4 regions of the Streptomyces sp. NPDC005775 genome follow, and region 1 is predicted to be linked to each of the others. Evidence: riboswitches for the same ligand, from Rfam matches in the RefSeq annotation. Region 1 holds a riboswitch; each other region holds the start of a gene.

Evidence for each region. Region 1 has a riboswitch for cobalamin ahead of ACFYPA_RS18735 (ABC transporter substrate-binding protein). Riboswitches for the same ligand answer to the same signal wherever they lie in the genome.
Region 2: another riboswitch for cobalamin. It lies ahead of ACFYPA_RS10020 (ribonucleoside-diphosphate reductase subunit alpha); the one in region 1 lies ahead of ACFYPA_RS18735 (ABC transporter substrate-binding protein).
Region 3: another riboswitch for cobalamin. It lies ahead of ACFYPA_RS36270 (cobalamin biosynthesis protein); the one in region 1 lies ahead of ACFYPA_RS18735 (ABC transporter substrate-binding protein).
Region 4: another riboswitch for cobalamin. It lies ahead of ACFYPA_RS01655 (CbtB-domain containing protein); the one in region 1 lies ahead of ACFYPA_RS18735 (ABC transporter substrate-binding protein).

Annotation. Positions count from the first base shown of each region.
Region 1 is NZ_JBIAIU010000007.1:248,438-251,638, forward strand. Features, by position in the region: gene ACFYPA_RS18730 (acyl-CoA dehydrogenase) at 1-832, shown strand, start outside; cobalamin riboswitch at 1,293-1,480, shown strand; gene ACFYPA_RS18735 (ABC transporter substrate-binding protein) at 1,516-2,583, shown strand; gene ACFYPA_RS18740 (iron chelate uptake ABC transporter family permease subunit) at 2,652-3,201, shown strand, end outside.
Region 2 is NZ_JBIAIU010000003.1:590,656-593,856, reverse strand. Features, by position in the region: gene ACFYPA_RS10020 (ribonucleoside-diphosphate reductase subunit alpha) at 1-1,940, opposite strand, end outside; cobalamin riboswitch at 2,080-2,214, opposite strand; gene ACFYPA_RS10015 (GNAT family N-acetyltransferase) at 2,259-2,771, opposite strand; gene mctP (monocarboxylate uptake permease MctP) at 2,889-3,201, opposite strand, start outside.
Region 3 is NZ_JBIAIU010000026.1:39,299-42,499, forward strand. Features, by position in the region: gene ACFYPA_RS36260 (inorganic phosphate transporter) at 1-737, shown strand, start outside; gene ACFYPA_RS36265 (hypothetical protein) at 760-1,005, shown strand; cobalamin riboswitch at 1,179-1,310, shown strand; gene ACFYPA_RS36270 (cobalamin biosynthesis protein) at 1,445-2,473, shown strand; gene ACFYPA_RS36275 (cobyric acid synthase) at 2,470-3,201, shown strand, end outside.
Region 4 is NZ_JBIAIU010000001.1:372,590-375,790, reverse strand. Features, by position in the region: gene ACFYPA_RS01665 (glycoside hydrolase family 15 protein) at 1-1,098, shown strand, start outside; gene ACFYPA_RS01660 (histidine phosphatase family protein) at 1,205-1,840, opposite strand; adenosylcobalamin (AdoCbl) riboswitch at 1,965-2,058, shown strand; gene ACFYPA_RS01655 (CbtB-domain containing protein) at 2,104-2,319, shown strand; gene ACFYPA_RS01650 (CbtA family protein) at 2,349-3,137, shown strand.

The sequences.
Region 1 (3,201 bases):
CCTCGACCGGTGGGAGAAGGCCGCCGCACGGCCGCCCGCGGAGCGTGAGCCGGCCGAGCGGCTGGTCGACATCGCGAAGGGCTGGATCACCTGGCAGGCCCGCTCCGTGATCGTCGAGTGCCGCGAACGGTGCGGCGCACAGGGGCTGCTGGAGAACAACGGCATGACCGAACTCGTCACCGGGATCGAGGGCGCCATCACCGCGGAGGGTGACAATCTGGCCATCCACTCCCGGGCGGCCGCCGGACTGCTCCTCGACGCGGCACGGGCCCCGCAGGAGGAGCGGGCCGACGGCCCCCCGAGCGGCGACCTCACCGACCTCCCGTTCCTCGGCCGGCTCCTGGACCAGGTGGAGCGGATCTGGTTCGACCGGGCGGCCGCACGGATGGCGCAGGTGCCGCACGGCGGCCCGCTGGAGCGGTGGAACGCGGCATCCGGCCCCGCGCTGCGCGGAGTCGAGGCCCATGCGTACCGGCAGGCGGCCCACGCGTACGAGAAGGCGCTCGCGACCCTGCCCGGCGGTGCGGCCCGCGAGCGGCTGGGTGATCTGGCCCGGCTGTTCGCGCTGCGCTGGGTCGCGCACAACAGCGGAGACCTGCTCGCCGCCGGTCACCTGACCGCCGGTCAGGTCGACGGGCTGACCGATGCCACCGAGCAGCTCGTCGCCGCGGTGAGCCGCCACCTCCCGGAACTGGCCGCGTCCTTCGCGCTGCCCGGGGAACTGCTCGCCGACTGGCCCATCGCCGGAGCCCACTACACCGACGCGTACGACGACCCGGGCGCCTCCTGGCACACTGCCGCGGACCGGGAACCCGCGGGGGGCGCGCGATGACGGGTGCACCGCGCCGGGCAGCCGCTGTGCCGCGCCGGGCGGCGGACGCGGCCCAGCGCCTGGGCCTCCGTGTCGTCCTGCCGGCCTTCTGGGGCACAGCCGCCGCGCTCTCACGGTGGTGTCAGGGGCCGCCCACCGACGGTGGCGAATCGGTTCGCCGCAAGGGGTGACCGGGGCGGGGGTCGTCCGGACTCCCCGGCGCCCGGGGGGGGGGGGGGGGGCCCCCCCCCCCGCCCCCCCCCCCCCCCCCCCCCCCCCCCCCCCCCGGGGGGGGGGCCCCCCCCGCCCGCCCGGGCGGGGGGGGGGGGGGGCGCGCCCCCCCGGGGGGGGGGGGGGGGGGGCGGGGGGGGGGGGGCGGGGGGGGGGGGGCGGCGGGCCCCCGGGGGGGGGGGGGGGGGGGGGCCCCCCCCCCCCGGCCGCTCCACCGCCGCGTACCGCCGCTGAGCTGCGCGGAGGCTCGTGGTAGCGTGCCCGAGCCAGTCGAACTCCACGTAGGGGTCAGGGAATCCGGTGCGAATCCGGAACTGACGCGCAGCGGTGAGGGGGACGGGCGGGGCCACGGCCACTGGGAGACGCACGGTTTCCCGGGAAGGCGTCCCGTCCGCATGAACCCGAGTCCGAAGACCTGCTGGCACCCGTGGTCCGGTACCGGGCCGCGGAACTCCGTACACCGGGTCCCGCGCATGGGCCCAGAGACGCCGAGGTACTCCGTGCCGCCCATAACCGGCCGCGCCCGCAACGCCGCCCTGCTCACCGCCGCCCTGCTCCTGCTGACGGCCTGCGGCGGCGGCAGGGACAGCACCACCGCCGAACCGACGGCAGCCGACGGCTATCCGGTCACACTGAAGAACTGCGGGCGGACCGTCACCGTGGAAGCGGCTCCCCGACGTGCCGTCCCGGTCGACCAGGGATCGGCCGAGATCCTGCTGTCGCTCGGCCTCGCCGACCGGATCGCCGCCACCGCCACCTGGACCGACCCGGTACTGAAGGGCCTGGAGAAGGCCAACGCCGGCGTCCCGAGGATCTCCGACAACCGCCCCTCGTCGGAGAAGGTCCTGGATCAGGAGCCCGACTTCGTCAGCGCCTCCTTCGAGTCGACCCTCGCCAAGGGTGGTGTCGCTCCCCGCGAGCAGTTCGAGAGGCTCGGCGTCCCCACCTACGTCTCGCCCGCCGACTGCACCGCCAAGGACAACAGCAAGGACGGCGACGGCGTCCGCACCGGCGCCCTGACCATGGACAGCGTCTACACCGAAGTGCGCGAGATGGCGAAGGTGTTCGGTGTCCCCGAGCGCGGCGAGAAGCTCGTCGCCGTGCTGCGCGCCCGCATACGGAAGGCGACCGGGGGCATGGACGCCTCCGGAGCCTCCCTCATGTACTGGTTCGCCAACTCCGAGGCCCCGTACCTGGCCGGCTGCTGCGGAGCGCCCGGCATCATCACCCGGGAACTCGGGGCGCGGAACGCCTTCGACGACACCCACGAGGAATGGCCGCAGATCAACTGGGAGACCGTCGCCGACCGCAACCCGGACGTGCTGGTCATCGGCGATCTGACCCGCAAGTCGCAGACCGCCGAGAGCGCCGCGAAGAAGATCGCCTTCCTGGAGTCCGACCCCGTCACGAAGAACATGGACGCCGTCCGGCACAAGCGCTACGTGCTGCTCAGCGGCCAGGCCATGAACCCCACCATCCGGACCGTCGAGGGCGTGGAGCGCGTCGCCGCCGGTCTGCGCACCTTCGGACTCGCGGGGTGACGGACACCGAACAGGCCGCGGCGCCGCGCGAGGACGCGGGTGTGGACGCCCGGTCCGGCATCCGAGGTATACGGGGTGTCAGGGGCATCCGGGGTGTCCGGGGCATCCGGGGCGGACTCCTGTGGGCCGGGGGCGTGCTGCTGCTCGCCCTGTCCATCGCCCTCGCCGTCACCATCGGCCCCGCCCGGATCTCCGTCGCCGACGTCTGGTCCACGGTGGCCGCCCACTTCGGTGCCGGTGAGTCCCGGCTCAGCCCGATCCGGGACGGCATCATCTGGAACCTGCGCATGCCGCGCACCCTGCTCGCTGCGGTCTGCGGTGCCGGGCTCGCCGTCTGCGGCACCGTCATGCAGTCGCTGCTGCGCAACCCGCTCGCCGACCCGTTCGTCCTCGGGGTCTCCTCCGGGGCCTCGACCGGTGCGGTGGTGGTGGTCGTCCTCGGCGTCGGCGGGGGAGCGGTCTCCCTCTCGGCGGGGGCGTTCATCGGGGCGCTGTGCTCCTTCGCCCTCGTCATGCTGCTCAGCCATACCCTCGGCGGCAGTACCGACCGGGTCGTCCTGTCCGGGGTCGCGGCCATGCAGCTCTTCTCCGCGCTCACCTCCTTCGTCGTGATGACCG
Region 2 (3,201 bases), on a different contig from region 1:
TGGAGGAACTCGCCGCTGAGCGTCTCGCGCTTGAAGAGGTTCGAGACCTGCGGCTCGATGCACTCGTACACGCCCGCGATCGAGGCGATCGTCGCCGTCGGCGCGATGGCCAGCAGCAGCGAGTTGCGCATCCCGGTCTTCGCGACGCGGGCGCGCAGGGCGTCCCAGCGCTCCGGCCAGTTCAGCTCGGTGTCGTAGTGGTCCGGGTGCAGCACACCGCGGGCGGCACGCGTCTCGGACCAGGCGGGGAGGGGGCCCGAGCGCTCGGCGAGGTCGCAGGACGCCTCGTACGCGGCGAGCATGATCCGCTCGGAGATCTTCGTCGACAGGGCGCGGGCCTCGGGGGAGTCGAACGGCAGCCGCAGCTGGAAGAAGACGTCCTGGAGACCCATCGCGCCCAGACCCACCGGCCGCCAGCGGGCGTTGGACCGGCCGGCCTGCTCGGTCGGGTAGAAGTTGATGTCCACGACCCGGTCGAGGAACGTCACGGCGGTACGGACGGTGGCGTCCAGACGCTCCCAGTCGATGGTGCCGTGGGAGACGAAGGCGCCGAGGTTGACCGACCCGAGGTTGCAGACGGCCGTCTCGCCGTCGTCGGTGACCTCCAGGATCTCGGTGCACAGGTTCGAGGAGTGCACGACGCGGCCCGGCTCGGCGGTCTGGTTCGCGGTCCGGTTGGAGGCGTCCTTGAACGTCATCCAGCCCTGGCCGGTCTGGGCGAGGGTCCGCATCATCCGGCCGTACAGCTCACGGGCGGGCATGGTCTTGCGCGCCAGGCCCTTGGCCTCGGCCGCCCGGTAGGCGGCGGCGAACGCGTCGCCCCACAGGTCGACCAGTTCGGGCACGTCGGCGGGGGAGAACAGCGACCAGGTACCGTCCGCGTCCACCCGGCGCATGAACTCGTCGGGGATCCAGTGCGCCAGGTTGAGGTTGTGCGTACGCCGCTGGTCCTCGCCCGTGTTGTCGCGCAGCTCCAGGAACTCCTCGATGTCCGCGTGCCACGTCTCCAGGTAGACGGCGGCGGCGCCCTTGCGCCGGCCGCCCTGGTTGACCGCGGCGACGGAGGCGTCGAGCGTCTTCAGGAACGGGACGATGCCGTTGGAGTGCCCGTTGGTGCCGCGGATCAGCGAACCGCGGGCGCGGATGCGGGAGTACGAGAGGCCGATGCCGCCCGCGTGCTTGGACAGGCGCGCCACCTGGTGGTAGCGGTCGTAGATGGAGTCCAGCTCGTCCAGCGGGGAGTCCAGCAGGTAGCAGGAGGACATCTGCGGGTGCCGGGTGCCGGAGTTGAAGAGCGTGGGGGAGGAGGGCAGGTAGTCCAGCCGGCTCATCAGCCCGTACAGCGCGGCGACCTCGTCCAGGGCGCGCTCGGAGGTGTCCTCGGCGAGACCGGAGGCGACGCGCAGCATGAAGTGCTGCGGGGTCTCGATGACCTGACGGGTGAGCGGGTGGCGCAGCAGGTAACGGCTGTGCAGGGTACGCAGGCCGAAGTAGCCGAAGCGGTCGTCGGCGCCGTCGGCGAGCGACCGCCCGACGATCGCGTCCAGGGCGGCCGCGTGCAGGGTGACGAACGCGGCGGTGCGGTCCGCGATCAGGCCCTCGCGGTGGCCGACGGCGACCGAGGCGGAGAAGGACGTCGCGCCCTGCCCGGCCGCCTCGTCCGCGATGGAGCGGGTGAGGAGGCGGGCGGCGAGCCGGGAGTAGGCGGGGTCCTCGGAGATCAGGCCCGCGGCGGCCTCGGTGGCCAGCGAGCGCAGCTCCGCCTCGTCCGACCGGGCGTTGCGGCCGCGCAGCGCCGCTGCGGCGACGCGTCCGGGGTCGGTGTCGGGCAGATCGGCGGTGAGGTCGGTCAGGGTCCGCAGCAGTGCGGTGCCCGGTCCGTCGCTCGTGGTTCCCGTTGACTCGGCCGCTGTAACCGGATCGGCTGGCGCGATGGTCACGTGGTGCTCTCCCTCGCTCGGCTCTGGGCCTGGCGGGAGTCGGGGGCAGCCGGGCGGAGCGGGACCCGGCGGGGCGGCGCACCGTGCGGCGTCCACCGGCCCATCCACGAGGCCCGGACGTCTGGGCATCCGGATCGGTCGAGCCGGATGCGCTGTCGGCAGGACCTCGGACTCGTGGGTGCACAAAAGCACACCGAACACACCGTTGCGGGACAGTTCCGGATTTGCACCGGATTTCCCTGCGGCGACAGCAGCCATGAGCATACATGTGGGGGCTGCTGGATGCGGCAGCCCCCACATGTTGTGTCGTGCTCGCTCCTACGCCGGAGAGCGCAGCTCCAGACGGTACGTCAGCAGCTTCAGGTCGTCGATGGGGCTCCAGTCCCTTTCGGGGGTCCGTACGAAGCCGAGGCGCCCGTAGATCCGGTGCGCCCCGAACATCCCCGGCTGCGTCGACAGGACGATCCCCGTGACGCCCGTGGTGCCCCGTGCGCGGTCGATGCAGGCCCGTACAAGAGCCTCGCCCGCCCCGGCACCCCGGGCCTCGCGGGAGACCGCCAGCATCCGGAATTCGGCCTCGTCGGCCGTGGCGATGTCGCACCACGGGTTGCCCGGCGGGGCGTAGGTGACCCCGCCCAGGACGCGGCCCCCGGCGTCGGCGGCCACCAGCACCTCGGCCTCGGCTGCCCGGCGGGGCACGTCGCGCAGCCGCACCAGGTACGGATCGTCGGCGCCGTAGTCCAGGAGCCCGTCGCCGAGATAGGCCTCGGCGGTGATCTCGCCGAGGAGTGCGTGCTCGGCGGGCTCGACCGGCCGGATCGATATGTCCATGGGCGTAAGTCTGCCGCATGCGGTGGCCGGATCCCCAAGAGGTTTTCCGCGGGACGCGCGAACGGGCCGCCGTACCCCTGACGCAGGAGTGCGGCGGCCCGTTCGCGCGGTCGACGGTCAGTGACCGCCCGGCGCACCGGCGGTCGCCGGCGGGAGTTCCGTCTTCACGCCGGGGTCGCCCGCGTCCGCGGTGTAGTCGCCCGGAGAGGTCTCGTCGATCCCCGCGGGCGCCTTCACGGCGTTCAGGACGAAGGTCAGGACGACGACCACGACGACGTTCAGCACGAAGGCCGTCAGGCCGATGTAGCCGATCTCGCCGAGGCCCGGGATCTCCTTGGAGGACCCGCCGAAGTGCTTCTGGGACGGGCTGGCGACCCCGTACGCGGCGAGCGTCCCGTACAGCATGCCGACCGCCCAGCCCGCGAGCAGC
Region 3 (3,201 bases), on a different contig from region 1:
GGTACCGCGCCGGCCAGATCGCCTCGGCCGGGCTCGTGTCGCTCGCGCACGGCACCAACGACGCGCAGAAGACCATGGGCATCATCACGCTCGCCCTGGTCACCGGCGGCGTCCTCTCCCCCGGCTCCAACCCGCCGGTCTGGGTCATCGTGTGCGCCGGTCTCGCCATCGCACTCGGCACCTACCTGGGCGGCTGGCGCATCATCCGCACCATGGGCAGCGGCCTGACCGAGCTGAAGCCCCCGCAGGGCTTCGCCGCCCAGACCAGTGCGGCCACCGTCATCCTGGCCTCCTCGCACCTCGGCTTCTCCCTCTCCACCACCCAGTCGTGCTCCGGTGCCGTCATGGGCGCGGGACTCGGCCGCAAGGGCGGCGTGGTCCGCTGGTCCACCGCCACCCGGATGTTCGTCGCCTGGGGCCTGACCCTGCCGGCCGCCGGGCTGGTCGGTGCGGGCGCGGAGTTCCTCACCAAGCAGGGCACCTGGGGTGTCGTGGTCGTCGCGGCGCTGTTGATCGCGGGCTCCGCTGCGATCTGGGTGCTGTCCCGCCGCAAGCCCGTCGGGCACGGGGACGTCGCCCCTGCCGGTGAGGACGCCGAGCCCGCGGGCGTCGTCACCACCGCCATCGCGGCCGTCAGCCCGCCGCCCACCGCGGCGGCCCGGACCCACGACCTCATGGCCACCATCCCGGCCCCCGCCGGGCCGGTCGCCGACCCGGCCCGACCCGCCACGGTCTAAGAGCCTTCGGTAAGGACAGATCATGCACATCGACTGGGCAGCCCTCGGCACCGTCTTCGGCGTCTCCCTCGTCGCCACCATCGCGCTCGTGGGCCTCTTCACCCTCGGCATCGTCGGCCTCTCCAAACAGCCGGAACCGGCCGCGCAGGGCGAGTCCGCGGGCGGTGCGGCGGGCGGTTCGCTCATGGCGGCCCGGGCCGGCGCGTACGTCTGCTTCGGGCTGTGCGCCGCGGCCGTGGCCTACGGCATCTATCTGATCGTCGCCTGAGAGGTCACCCGACAGCCTCTGAGCCCCACCACTCCCACCCGCATCGGGCCGGACGCACCTCGTGCGCGTCCGGCCCGATGTGCGTCTCAGCACACTGCGCCGCCGCAGGTCAACGGCGAGTTGACGGGTGTTCGCGGGGCGTGGTGGACTGCCGGAGCCATTACGGCGACAGCAGAGGAAGCCGGTGCGAATCCGGCGCGGTCCCGCCACTGTCACCGGGGAGCAGTCCCCCACCACGGAAGTCACGGTCCACGCAAGCGGACTGGAAGGCCGGGGGAACTGCGGATCCGGAAGCCAGGAGACTCTCGTCGCCGTCACGTCGAACCAGGGCGCGGACCCTGAGTGAGGACATATCGCCATGCCCGGCTGCCGTGCGTCCGTCCCTGTGCAACTCACCACAGGTCCCCAGGTCCTTCGAGGCGCAACGGCCGGCTGAACCGTGCGTGCCGATCGCATCTTCGCGTACGGCGCCACGGCCGGTCTGATCGGCGATCTGCTGCTCGGTGACCCCCGCAGGGGGCACCCGGTCGCCGCCTTCGGGCGGGCCGCGGCAGACGTCGAACGCCGTCTGTGGCGCGACCACCGCGGGTGGGGCGCACTCCACACCCTGGTCTGCGCCGGAGGCGCCGCCGGGGGTGCCGCGCTGGCCGCCCGTGCACTGCGCCGCCACCCTGCCGCGTCCGTCGCCCTGACCGCGGCCGCCACCTGGTCCGTCGTCGGCGGGACGTCGCTGGGCCGAGAGGCCCGGTCGATCGGCGCCGCCCTGACCGCCGGGGACCTCGAACTGGCCCGGGAGCGGCTGCCGCGTCTGTGCGGCCGCGACCCGCAGTTCCTGGACGGCCCGCAGATCGCGCGCGCCGTCGTGGAGTCCGTCGCCGAGAACACCTCGGACGCCGTGGTCGGCGCCCTGGTGTGGGGTGCGCTGGGCGGGGTGCCCGGACTCGTCGGGTTCCGGGCCGCCAACACGCTCGACGCGATGGTCGGTCACAAGTCGCCCCGCTACCGGCGTTACGGCTGGGCCTCGGCCCGCCTCGACGACCTCGCGGGCTGGCCGGGCGCCCGGCTGACGGCCCTGCTCGCCGTGGCCGCCGGGGGGCGGCCACGGGGCGCCGTCCGGGCCTGGCGGGCGGACGCGGCCCAGCACCCGAGCCCCAACGCGGGCCCGGTGGAGGCCTCCTTCGCGGGGGCGCTCGGCGTGCGGCTCGGCGGGACGCTCGCCTACGGCGGCCGGGTCGAGCACCGCCCCGTACTCAACGGGGAGACGGGCCGCGCGGTGGAGCCCGAGGACATCGAACGGGCCGTACGGCTGTCGCGCCGGGTCAGTGCGCTGGCCCTCGGCGTGAGCGTCGCGGCCCGGCTGGGCGCGGGGTCGGCGGCACGACGGATCGCGGGAGCACGCTCTCCGAGCGCCCCCGTCACAGCACTTCGTACCGCGGCACCTCGAATCTCAGGACGGAGACCGACATGAGCGGCGGACTGCTGGTCGCCGGGACCACCTCGGACGCGGGCAAGAGCGTCGTCACGGCGGGCATCTGCCGCTGGCTGGTGCGCCGGGGCGTGAAGGTCGCGCCGTTCAAGGCGCAGAACATGTCACTCAACTCCTTCGTCACCCGTGAGGGCGCCGAGATCGGCCGCGCCCAGGCCATGCAGGCCCAGGCAGCCCGGGTGGAGCCGACCGCCCTGATGAATCCGGTGCTGCTCAAGCCCGGCAGCGACCGCTCCAGCCAGGTCGTCCTGATGGGGCGTCCGGTCGGCGAGATGAGCGCACGCGGCTACCACGGCGGCCGGCAGGAGTCGCTCCTGTCCACCGTCGTGGACTGCCTGGAGCAGCTTCGGGGCACGTATGACGCCGTGATCTGCGAGGGGGCGGGCAGCCCGGCCGAGATCAATCTGCGGCGCACGGACATCGTGAACATGGGCATCGCACGGGCGGCGCGCTTCCCGGTGGTGGTCGTCGGCGACATCGACCGCGGCGGGGTCTTCGCCTCGTTCTTCGGTACGACGGCGCTGCTCTCGGCCGAGGACCAGGCGCTGATCGCCGGCTATCTGGTCAACAAGTTCCGCGGCGACGTGTCGCTGCTGGAGCCCGGCCTGGACATGCTGCGGGACCTGACGGGACGTCCGACGTACGGGGTGCTGCCGTTCGCCCACGGCCTCGGCATCGACGAGGAGGACGGTCTGCGGGTCTCGCTGCGC
Region 4 (3,201 bases), on a different contig from region 1:
CTGGTGGCCGCCCCCACGGCGGGCCTGCCCGAACAACTGGGCGGAGAGCGCAACTGGGACTACCGGTTCACCTGGATCCGTGACGCGTCGTTCTCCGTGTACGCGTTGCTGGGTCTCGGATTCAGGGAAGAGGCAAGGGCGTTCATCAGCTGGCTGCACGACCGCGTGAAGGAGGAGGCCGGCCACGAGGGCGGCACCGGCCCACTGAACATCATGTACCGCGTGGACGGCTCCTCCGACCTGGTCGAGGAGACCTTGGGTCACTGGGAGGGGTACGGCGGATCGGCCCCGGTTCGCATCGGCAACGGTGCGGCGGGCCAGCTGCAACTGGACATCTACGGTGAGGCGCTCGACAGCATCTACTTCGCGCACCAGCACGGCATGCACCTGGACACCAGGGGCTGGGGCGCGCTGCACACCCTTCTCGACTGGCTGGTCGATCACTGGGACCAGCCCGGTGAGGGGCTGTGGGAGACCCGCGGCGGCAAGAAGGACTTCACCTATGGCCGCGTCATGTCCTGGGTCGCCTTCGACCGCGCCGTCCGCATCGCCTACGACGACGGCCGCCCCGCGGCCCGCGGCCGCTGGGTGGACGCGCGGGACACGATCTACCAGCAGGTGCTGAACCGGGGCTGGAACCCGGAGAAGCAGGCCTTCGTCCAGCACTACGGCGACGACGTGCTCGACTCGTCCCTGCTGCGCATGCCGACGGTCGGCTTCATCACGCCGGACGATCCGATGTGGACGACCACGCTGGACGCGATGGAACACGAGCTGGTCAGCGACAGCCTCGTCTACCGCTACAACCCCGAGGCATCACCCGACGGCCTGCGCGGTTCGGAGGGAACGTTCTCCCTGTGCACGTTCATGTACGTCGACGCCCTGGCGCGGGCCGGACGCGTCGACCAGGCCCGGCTGGTCCTGGAGAAGATGCTCACCTACGCCAACCATCTGGGCCTGTACTCGGAGGAGATCGCCCTGACGGGTCAACAACTGGGCAACTTCCCACAGGCGTTCACTCATCTCGCCCTGATCGACGCCGCCATCACCCTGGACGCGAGGCTCAACGCGGCACGCGGGGGCGCGGGCAGGGTGTGAAGACGCCGGTTGTTCCCGCTTACGTCGTCCCCACTAGGAGCGCGCCCCCCCGGCCCGTACGGTGCCCGCTCCTCCCGATGCTCCCGCTCCTCCCGCGCCGAAATCGTCAGATGCTCGCTTCCGCACCGAGTGGCCGGCCGCAACGCAAGTTCCACCGCCCCGACCTGCCGCTGAGCTCCGTCACCGTCAGCGGGGCCACGTCCAGCCGCCAGAATGCCTGCGGCGGGAGGCCCAACGCATGGACGACCGCGGCCCGGACCACGCCGGGCTCGACCACTCCCAGGACCCGGCCCACATCCTTCCCGCCCGCACCGGACTCGGCCACTTCCTCCCGGACCTGACCGGAAGTCGCTCCGTGCAGGGAGTCGAGCCAAGCGCCCACGCGGGCGCACAGCTCCCGCAGTGACTCGCCGCCGTGCGGAGCGGCCGACGGGTCCGCCAGCCAGGCCGCCACCCCGTCCGGCTCGTCCACGCTCACCTCGGCCAGTCGTGCGCCGGACCAGCGTCCCATCTCCCAGTCCCGCAGGGCGTGTTCGGCGTCGGGGCGCAGGCCGAGGGCCTTCGCGGTCGCGGTGCAGCGCCGGGACGGACCGCTCAACCACCGGTCCGCGGCGGGCACCGAGCCGGCGGCAGCCCGTGCCTGGGCGAGCCCGGAGCCGTCGAGGGGTGCGTCGCCCGCGAACCGGGCCTCGCGCAGGGCGGCGTTCATACCCGGTGAGACCAACATCACCCGTACCGTCATTCCCGCTCTCAACTCCCTGAACTATGGCCACGTTGCCATGCACACCTTGGCATCCGGGGCCTTCCGGCCGATCCACGGGCACCATGGCGGCTCTCCCGCCCAGGCGGTATGGTCGCGACGACATGACGAGGGTGTGACGGAAGTCCGGTGAGAATCCGGCACGGTCGCGCCACTGTGAACCCGTACGTGTGCGGGAAGTCAGACCCAGCACCTTCGTCTCAGGCACCACGATCGGGACGCGTGTTCCCTCAGGAGGTTCTGCCATGGCACAGACTGCTGCCCCCGCCACGGTCTCACCCGCCATCACCCCCATCTCGCTGAAGGCCATCGCCCCTTGGGCGGTCTTCTTCGGCGTCCTCATGCTGATCCTGCTGTACTTCGTCGGCGCGGAGCAGGGCGCCACCGCGCTCATCTCCGGCGAAGGCGTGCACGAGTGGGTCCACGACGGACGCCACCTCCTCGGTTTCCCCTGCCACTGATCCATCCGGCTGATCCAGGGGAATCCCTCATGAACTCCATATCTGTCAGAGCTCTGCTGGTCCGCGGCATGCTGGCCGGTCTCGTCGCGGGTGCGCTCGCACTCGTGGTGGCCTACTTCCTCGGGGAGTCGCGCGTCGACGCGGCCATCGCCCTCGAAGAGGCGCACAGCCACAGCCACAGCCACGACCACGGCGGCGGCGAGGAACTCGTCAGCCGGGGCATGCAGGCCACCGGGGGCCTCGCCACCGGTGTACTCGTCTTCGGCGTCGCCGTCGGCGGCATCGCCGCACTCGTCTTCTGTTACGCCCTCGGCCGGTTGGGGCGGTTCGGCCCCCGGGCGACGGCTGCCCTGATCGCGGGAGCGGCCCTGCTGACGGTGTACATCGTGCCGTTCCTGAAGTACCCGGCCAATCCGCCGGCGGTCGGCGAAGCGGACACCATCGGCCGGCGCACCGCGTTGTTCTTCCTGATGGTCGCGCTCAGCGTCCTGCTGGCCGTGGCCGCCGTCATTCTCGGAAGACGGCTCGCTCCGCGCCTGGGCAACTGGAACGCCACCATCGCTGCCGCCACCGGCTATGTGCTGGTGACCGGCCTCGCCTACGCCTTCCTGCCCTCGTTCGACGAGGTCGGGAAGGACTTCCCGGCTTCTCTGCTCTGGGAGTTCAGACTGGCCACGCTCGCGGTGCAGGTCACACTCTGGACCACTTTCGGGCTGGTCTTCGGTTATCTCACCGAACGCCTGCTGGTGCCGGGGCCGGATGTGGCTGCGGCAACGGACGGCACGATGAGCCGGCCCGCCACCACCGCCGCAGGCTGACTCCGGGAGCCGTCACGGCCCTGACAGGCCGGCGCGGAGCGGCGTGACGTGGGCGGCAGGACGG